Linked DNA regions of Methylibium petroleiphilum PM1. The protein of the gene in region 1 interacts with the protein of each later gene in a pairwise test. Links are inferred from orthologs where the notes say so. Each region holds a gene or a part of one and is shown in the gene's direction. Other genes may lie near its edges.

The links. Proteins that work in one complex are often made in the same cells at the same time.
Region 2: the proteins of MPE_RS14240 (region 1) and ileS interact in binary tests that used the Escherichia coli proteins (3 or more experiments, as listed by UniProt). The link is inferred for Methylibium petroleiphilum PM1 from one-to-one orthologs.

What each region holds. Positions count from the first base shown.
Region 1 is NC_008825.1:3,001,456-3,005,636, reverse strand. Bases 1-2,999 are described here. They hold MPE_RS14240 (HyaD/HybD family hydrogenase maturation endopeptidase), read left to right. Parts: upstream 1-1,162; coding sequence 1,163-1,837; downstream 1,838-2,999. Other genes in these bases: MPE_RS14225 (hydrogenase expression/formation protein), read left to right, coding at 2,715-2,999; MPE_RS14230 (thioredoxin domain-containing protein), read left to right, coding at 2,177-2,689; MPE_RS14235 (HypC/HybG/HupF family hydrogenase formation chaperone), read left to right, coding at 1,848-2,180; MPE_RS24675 (HigA family addiction module antitoxin), read left to right, coding at 636-1,139; cybH (Ni/Fe-hydrogenase, b-type cytochrome subunit), read left to right, coding at 1-630. Outside these bases: more of MPE_RS14225, read left to right, coding at 3,000-3,590; MPE_RS14220 (rubredoxin), read left to right, coding at 3,664-3,900; [NiFe]-hydrogenase assembly chaperone HybE, read left to right, coding at 3,843-4,181.
Region 2 is NC_008825.1:3,236,653-3,241,254, forward strand. What follows is about bases 525-3,944. They hold ileS (isoleucine--tRNA ligase), read left to right. Parts: upstream 525-903; coding sequence 904-3,744; downstream 3,745-3,944. Other genes in these bases: MPE_RS15365 (bifunctional riboflavin kinase/FAD synthetase), read left to right, coding at 525-817; lspA (signal peptidase II), read left to right, coding at 3,749-3,944. Outside these bases: more of MPE_RS15365, read left to right, coding at 1-524; more of lspA, read left to right, coding at 3,945-4,243; MPE_RS15380 (DUF2189 domain-containing protein), read left to right, coding at 4,344-4,602. UniProt on the Escherichia coli protein: Catalyzes the attachment of isoleucine to tRNA(Ile). As IleRS can inadvertently accommodate and process structurally similar amino acids such as valine, to avoid such errors it has two additional distinct tRNA(Ile)-dependent editing activities.

The sequences.
Region 1 (4,181 bases):
CCGGTGCGCATCTGGCACTGGATCAATGCGCTGGCCATCAGCGTGCTGGCCATCACGGGCTACTTCATCGGCTCGCCCTTGCCGACCATGCCGGGCGAGGCCAGCGCCAATTACCTGATGGGCTACATCCGCTTCGCCCATTTCGCCGCCGGCTACCTGCTGGCCGTCGGTTTGCTCGGGCGTCTCTACTGGGCCGTGGTCGGGAACCACCACGCCCGCGAGTTGTTCTGGGTACCGGTGTTCCAGCGCGCCTATTGGCTCGAGGTATGGGGCATGGTGAAGTGGTATGCCTTCGTGAGCGCGCGGCCCGGCAAGTACGTGGGACACAACCCGTTGGCACGCTTCGCGATGTTCTTCATGTTCTTCCTGACGGCCGTGTTCATGGTCGTGACCGGGTTCGCGCTGTACGGTGAAGGCGCGCAGGCCGGTTCCTGGGCCGACGTGATGTTCGGCTGGGTGATCCCGCTGTTCGGGCAGTCCCAGGACGTGCACACCTGGCACCACCTCGGGATGTGGTGGCTGATCGTGTTCGTCATCGTGCACGTGTACGCCGCCATCCGCGAAGACATCATGGGTCGATCGAGCGTGGTGAGCACGATGATCTCCGGCCACCGCACCTTCAAGGACTGACGGCCATGAGCCTGCAAGATCTGGTTCAGCGCAATGGCTGGGGCGCGACCCGGACGGTCGGAGCGGCGGCGGGCGAGCGACTGGCATGGATCGGTCCAGTGCGGCATGTGCGCGCACCGGGAGGGCCGTCCGGCGCGGGCGACTTTTTCTCGCGGGGAGCCGGGGCCTCGGATCGTTCGTCGCGGTCCCTTGCGGCCACGACGATGCTGCTGCCACCCGGGGTGCCGGGCCGTGCTCCCTGGCATCCGGGGCGCTTTCTCCGGCGCAATTACCTGACCCCGCTCGGTCTCTCGCAGACCGAGGCGGCACGCCTGCTCGGCGTATCGCGCCGGCGCTTGCACGAGATCGTGCATGGCCAGCGCGGTATCACGGCCGATACCGCCATCCGTTGCGCGCTGGTGTTCGGAACCGATGCGGCGTTCTGGCTCGCGTTGCAATCTGCCTGGGACAGCTTCCACACCTGGAAGTTGCTCCGCGTCCAGACCCGCCGCACCCGCGGCACCCACTGATTTTCTTGTTGGAGTCAACCCGCATGAGCGCTCGTCCGTCTGCTGGCGACTGTCACGACCTAGGTGGCAACCCTGAGGCGGAGGTAATCTGCGTCCTCGGCATTGGCAACGTCCTGTGGGCCGATGAAGGCTTCGGCGTGCGTTGCATCGAGGCCTTGCAGCGCCGCTACGAGTTCGCGCCTCACGTGCAATTGATCGACGGCGGCACCCAGGGGCTCTACCTCATCCAGCACGTGCAGGCTGCGACGCGCCTGCTGATCTTCGATGCCATCGACTACGGGCTGACGCCAGGCACGCTGAAGCTGGTCGAGAACGACGACGTGCCGCGCTTCATGGGGGCGAAGAAGATGAGCCTTCACCAGACCGGCTTCCAGGAGGTGCTGATGCTGGCGCTGCTGACGGAGCAGTACCCGAAGCAGGTGCTGCTGATCGGTTGCCAGCCTGAAGAGCTGGAGGACTACGGCGGCAGCCTGCGGCCGCGCGTCAAGCAGGCGCTGGAGGACGCGCTCGCGCATGGGGTCGACACGCTGCGCCAATGGGGCGCGAGGCCCGTGCCGCGCACCGCGCCGCTGGGCGAGCACGAGTCGGTGACCTTCTCGGAGCTCGATATCGGCCGCTACGAAGAGCAGCGCCCACCGGAAGAACTTGCGTGCCGAGTCGGCGACGAACGCTTCTTCCCGCCAGTCGCTCAGAACTGATCGAGCCGCCATGTGCATCGGACTTCCCATGCAGGTGTTGAGCGTCGAGCCCGGTCACGCGCAGTGCCGCGGCCGAGGTGAGTCTCGCCGTGTCCGGACGGCGCTGGTGGGCGACGTCGCACCCGGTGATTGGCTGCTCGTGTTCATCGACAGCGCTCAGGAGCGTCTGACGACCGAGCGCGCGCGCGAGATCGACGCCACGCTCGATCTGCTCGAAGCGGTGATGCACGGCGATGCCGCCGACGGCGTCGCCTCCTTCGCCCTGCCGTCGCGCATGAACCAGGACGAAGTCCTTGCTTTGGCGGGGGCGGCATCCAGCCCCACTTTGGAGAAATCACCATGAGTACCGACACGTCGAGCCACGAAACCCTGGTGAAGCTGCCCGTGCAGCCCCCCAAGACGACGATGGCCGTTCCCGAAACGTCGCCGCTGATCGAGCGGCTCGTCAGCGTCCACGGTGCGACGTGGGTCGACGAGACCAGCATCGGTGACTGGGCCGCGCAGGGAGGTGATCGCGTCGTGTTGTTCGCTGGCGATCCGGTCCGCTTTCCTGAGGGGCTGGATGTGGCTGTCGTGCTGCCGGAGCTGCAACGCAGCTTCCCGGGGCGTTTCCTCGTCGGCGTCGTGCCGCGACAGAGCGAGGAAGCCGTGGCTCGCCGCTACGGTTCGCAGCGCTGGCCGACGCTGCTGTTCCTGCGGGATGGCCAGTACGTGACCACGATCTCCGGCATGCTCGATTGGGACGATTACGTCGAACGCGTCAAGCAGGCGCTGGCCATGCCGACCTCGCGCGCGCCGACCATCGGCATCCCGGTGGTCAGTGCCGGATCCTCCGGTTCGTCGTGCCATTGAAACAACCCTTTCACGGAAGCACCTCATGAAAGACTTTCCGATACCGGTCGTGGGCATAGGCGTTGGTCCGGGCAGCCAGCCCGAGGAGGACGAGAGCCTCCAGTACATGCCGATGCCCCAGGGCATGGAGACCTTCCGCCCGCCGATTCTTCCCGAGCCCGAGGAGATCGCCGCGCGAGAGCAGGCGCACCGCGCTTTGCGCGAGGCCTTGATGGCCCTCGACGACGCGCGCCGCAACGGCGGCAACCGCAGCGTCGACCTGCTGGGACTGCCAGCCGCGGACCTGCAGCTCGTCAACCAGGTGCTCGGCGAGGGCGAGGTGAGTGCGCTGGTCAAGAGCGACGGCGATGCGAGTCATGAGCTGCGCGTGCAGGAGTCCGTCTTTGCCGGCGTGTGGCGCGTGGTCCGCTCGATGGATGGTCAGGTCATGTCGGACGTCATCGAACTCGGCCCCGTGCCGCAGGCGCTGAAGGCGGCCGCACGCGACGATGTCTGGGCCCAGGTGCCGCGCTGGACCGGCGATCTGCCCCCCAATGTGCAGAACGCACCCTCTCTGCTGGCCGAGATCGAGGATCAGTGGCGCATCTGGCGTCCGGGCCAGGCGGCTCACGTCGTCAACCTCACGCTGCTGCCGATGTCGACCGAAGACATCGGCTTCCTCGATCACCATCTCGGCACGGGCCGGGTGCTGATCCTGTCGCGCGGCTATGGCAACTGCCGCATCACCAACACCCGCATGCCCAATTGCTGGCGCGTCGTGTACTACAACTCGCAGGACGTGGTCATCCTCAACACCGTCGAAGTCGTCGAGCTGCCTGAGGTGGCCCAAGCCGCCAAGGAAGACCTCGACGATTCGCACGAGCGTCTGAGGGAAGTGCTGGAGTGGGTGGAGCAGGCATGAGAAGAGCGGCGTGCCTCGACCCGGCGGTCCTGCAGGCCGTCGAGCGCACCGCTTTCGTGTGCGGGGTGAGACCGTGAACTCCAGCAGCCCGCCGCGGTTCGAAGGCAGCTACCTCGGCAACAGCGCCCGCCTGCCGGCCGGCGCGCGTCTCGAATGCAAGATCTGCTGGTGGGTCTACGACCCCGCGCTCGGCGATCCCGTCTGGCAGATCGACCCCGGCACGTCCTTCTCGGATCTGCCGCCGCACTGGCGATGCCCGCAGTGCGACGGGGATGCCGAGCAGTTCATGGTGCTCGACGGCACCACCTGATCATGAGCGCTGCGTCGTCTCCTGCTGCCGCTTTGTCGCGGCGCGTCTGCGATCTCGTGGACCTGTTCCGCGGCATCGAGCGCGATCGCATGGCTGGCGTGCCGGTTCTGAACCCGGCGTTGCAGGTGGAAGCGGTGGGTTTCGAACCGGCGTTCGATCCGGCGATCGCCGATCCAGAATCCGGCGGCGACGTGGAGGCGGTCGGTATTCTCGTCACCCCCTGGTTCATGAACCTCGTCACGATGCCTCTGGAACGCCGTGATGACGTCGCCTGCGTCGGC
Region 2 (4,602 bases), 230 kb from region 1 along the record:
CACGCTGCGCGACAAGCTCGGCGAACTGGCGCGCTGCGGCGTGCAGCGCGTCGTCGTGCTGCGCTTCGACCAGACCTTCGCCGACCAGTCGCCGCAGGCCTTCATCGACGACGTGCTGCTGCGCGGCGTGAAGGCGCGCTACGTGCTGGTGGGCGACGACTTCTGCTTCGGCGCGAAGCGGGCCGGCGACTACGCGATGCTCGACGCCGCCGGCGAACGCCAGGGCTTCGACGTGGCGCGGATGATGAGCTACGAGGTGCACGGCCTGCGCGTCAGCAGCTCGGCGGTGCGCGAGGCGCTGGGCGCCGGCGACATGGCGCTGGTCACCCGCCTGCTGGGGCGGCCCTACAGCATCAGCGGCCACGTCACCCACGGCCGCAAGCTGGGCCGCGAGCTCGGCGCCGGCCCGGACGGCGGCGACGGCTTCCGCACGCTGAACCTGCGTTTCCCCCACCCCAAGCCGGCCGCGCACGGCATCTACGTCGTGCGCACCCACGGCCTGACCGCCGAGCCGCTCGACGGTGTGGCCAGCTTGGGGGCCCGCCCCACGGTGGACGACAGCGGCCGGGTGCTCCTCGAAGTGCACTGCCTGGACTGGCCTGCGCACCTGGGCGCCGAGGGGGGCTACGGTAAACTCGTCCGCGTGGAACTGCTGCACAAGCTACGCGACGAAGCCCGCTACGACGGGCTCGCTGCGCTGACCGCCGCGATCGCGCAGGACGTGAGCCAGGCGCGCCAGTGGCTGACGAGCAGCCCGCACGCGGCCCATGCGGCCGAGCGCCGCCAGACCACCCGCGATCGAATTCAGGGCCGCTGACCCTGCGGCGCCGGCGCCCGCTGCGCCGACGCACCCCCTGCCCTGTCCCCGCCGCGCGCCGCCCGCGCGGCCGCGCCGAGAACGCCATGAGCACCGACCAGCCCACCGACTACCGCGCCACGCTGAACCTGCCCGACACGCCCTTCCCGATGCGCGGCGACCTGCCCAAGCGCGAACCGGGCTGGGTGAAGCAGTGGGAGCAGCAGGGCACCTACCAGCGCCTGCGCGACGCCCGCGTCGGCCGGCCGCGCTTCGTGCTGCACGACGGCCCGCCCTACGCCAACGGCCAGCTGCACATCGGCCACGCGCTGAACAAGGTGCTGAAGGACATGATCGTCAAGGCGCGTCAGCTGGCCGGCTACGACGCGCTCTACGTGCCGGGCTGGGACTGCCACGGCCTGCCGATCGAGAACCAGATCGAGAAGCTGCACGGCCGCGGCCTGGGGCGCGACGAGGTGCAGGCGAAGAGCCGTGCCTATGCCACCGAGCAGATCGAGCAGCAGCGGGCCGACTTCAAGCGCCTGGGCGTGCTCGGCGCCTGGGACCAGCCCTACCGCACGATGGACTTCGGCAACGAGGCCGGCGAGATCCGCGCGTTGAAGCGCGTGATGGAGCGCGGCTTCGTCTACCGCGGCCTGAAGCCGGTGTACTGGTGCTTCGACTGCGGCAGCTCGCTGGCCGAGTTCGAGATCGAGTACGAGAACAAGTCCTCGCCGACGGTGGACGTGGCCTTCCTGGCCGCCGAGCCGCAGAAGCTCGCCGCCGCCTTCGGCCTGCCGGCGCTGGCCAAGGACGCGTTCGCGGTGATCTGGACCACGACGCCATGGACCCTTCCCGCCAACCAGGCGCTGAACCTCAACCCCGAGCTCGAGTACGCGCTGGTCGACACCGAGCGCGGCCTGCTGCTGCTGGCCAATGCGCTGGTGGAGAAGTGCCTGGCGCGCTACGGCCTGGCCGGCACGGTGCTCGCCACGACCGCCGGCCAGGCGCTCGAGGGCCTGGAGTTCCACCATCCGCTGGCCCACGTGCACCCGGGCTACGCGCGCCGCAGCCCGGTCTACCTGGCCGACTACGCCACCGCCGAGGACGGCACCGGCATCGTCCACTCGGCGCCGGCCTACGGCGTGGAGGACTTCAACTCCTGCATCGCGCACGGGATGAAGCACGACGAGATCCTGAACCCCGTGCAGGGCAATGGCGTGTACGCGGCCGAGCTGCCGCTGTTCGGCGGCCAGTTCATCTGGAAGGCCAACCCGCTGATCGTGCAGGCGCTGCAGGATGCCGGCCGGCTGATGGCGACCGCAAAGCTCGAGCACAGCTACCCGCACTGCTGGCGCCACAAGACGCCGGTGATCTACCGCGCCGCGGCGCAGTGGTTCGTGCGCATGGACGAGGGCGAGGGCGTGTTCACCGTCGACAAGGCGCCGAAGACGCTGCGCCAGACCGCGCTGGCGGCGATCGACGCCACCGCCTTCTACCCCGAGAACGGCCGCGCCCGACTGCGCGACATGATCGCCAACCGGCCCGACTGGTGCATCAGCCGCCAGCGCAACTGGGGCGTGCCGCTGCCTTTCTTCCTGCACAAGGTGAGCGGCGAGCTGCACCCCGACACGCTGGCGCTGATGGACCGCGCCGCCGCGCTGGTGGCGCAGGGCGGCGTGGAGGCCTGGTCGCGGCTCGACCCGCGCGAGTGGCTGGGCGAGGCAGCCGGCGATTACGCCAAGAGCACCGACATCCTCGATGTGTGGTTCGACTCCGGCTCGACCTTCTTCCACGTGCTGCGCGGCAGCCATGCCGGCGCCGGCCGCGACGACGGCGGGCCCGAGGCCGACCTCTACCTCGAGGGCCACGACCAGCACCGCGGCTGGTTCCACAGCTCGCTGCTGATCGCCTGCGCGATCGAGGGCCGTGCGCCCTACCGCGGCCTGCTGACGCACGGTTTCGCGACCGACGGCCAGGGCCGCAAGATGAGCAAATCGCTCGGCAACACCGTGGTGCCGCAGTCGGTGAGCGAGAAGCTGGGTGCCGAGATCATCCGGCTGTGGGTCGCCAGCACCGACTACTCGGGCGACCTGAACATCGACGACAAGATCCTCGCACGCGTGGTCGACGCCTACCGGCGCATCCGCAACACGCTGCGCTTCCTGCTCGCCAACACCAGCGACTTCGACCCGGCGACCGACGCGGTGCCGGACGAGCAGTTGCTGGAGATCGACCGCTACGCGATCGACCGCGCGGCGCAGCTGCAGGCCGAGATCCTGGCGCACTACGAGGTCTACGAATTCCACCCGGTGGTCGCGAAACTGCAGGTCTACTGCAGCGAAGACCTCGGTGCGTTCTACCTCGACGTGCTGAAGGACCGGCTCTACACCACCGCCCCGAAATCGCTGGCGCGGCGCAGCGCGCAGACCGCGCTGCACCGCATCACCGGCGCGATGCTGCGCTGGATGGCGCCGTTCCTGAGCTTCACCGCCGAGGAGGCCTGGCCGATCTTCGCGCCGGGCGTGTCGCCGTCGATCTTCACGCAGACCTATACCCCCTTCGCGCCCCCCGATGCCGCGCGCCTGGACAAGTGGGCCCGCGTGCGCGAGATCCGCGATGCCGTCAACAAGGAGATCGAGGCCGTCCGCACCGCCGGCGCGGTGGGCGCCTCGCTGCAGGCCACGGTGGCGGTCGGCGCGCCGGCCGACGACCTGGCGCTGCTGCAGTCACTGGGCGAGGACCTGAAGTTCGTGTTCATCACCTCGGCCGCCACCGCGGCGGCGGCCGACGCGCTGACGGTCGCGGTCACGCCGAGCAGCGCCGCCAAGTGCGAACGCTGCTGGCACTACCGCGACGACGTCGGCGCCGACCCGGCCCACCCGACGATCTGCGGCCGCTGCACCAACAATCTCTACGGTGCCGGCGAAAGCCGCACGGTGGCCTGACGCCATGGCCAGGACAACGACCCTCGGCCGCGGCGGCCTGCTCACCTGGCTGGGCGTCGCACTGATCGTGATCGTGCTGGACCAGCTCACCAAGACGCTGATCCTCGGCCACTTCCAGTACGGCGATGCACGCCACGTGACGGGCTTCTTCAACATCGTGCGCGTGCACAACACCGGCGCGGCGTTCAGCTTCCTGGCCGGCGCCTCGGGCTGGCAGCGCTGGTTCTTCGTCGGCCTGGGCCTGGTGGCGGCCGGCTTCATCGTCTGGATGCTGCGCAGCCAGGGGCACCAGCGCCTGTTCGCCTGGGCACTGTCGCTGATCCTCGGCGGGGCCATCGGCAACGTGATCGACCGGCTGCTGCACGGCTACGTGGTCGACTTCCTCGACGTCCACTGGGCCGGCTGGCATTTCCCGGCCTTCAACATCGCCGACAGCGCCATCACCGTGGGCGCCGCGCTGCTGATCCTCGACGAACTGCGGCGCGTGCGACGCGGCTGACGACCGGGCGGCCGCGGGGCCAGCCGCGCCGCTGCCACCGACCTTGTGCTCGGTGTCTACCCGCTAGGACCGCGGGCCGCGCAGCGTCTACGCTGCGCGCATGACCTCCGACGACCCCGCGCCACTCGGACCCGCACCCGACCTGGGTCCGCCGCCCGGCGCCGCGCTGACCGCCTTCGACCTGCCGCTGACCCGACTGCACCTCGGCGACCCGCTGCGCTGGCTGGCGGCCGGCTGGCGCGACTTCCGCCGCTGTCCCGGACTGGGCCTGTTCTACGGCGGCTGCTTCGTGGCGATGGGCTGGTTGTTGATGCTGGTGTTCCGCCATGCACCGGCCTACACGCTGGCGCTGTCGGCCG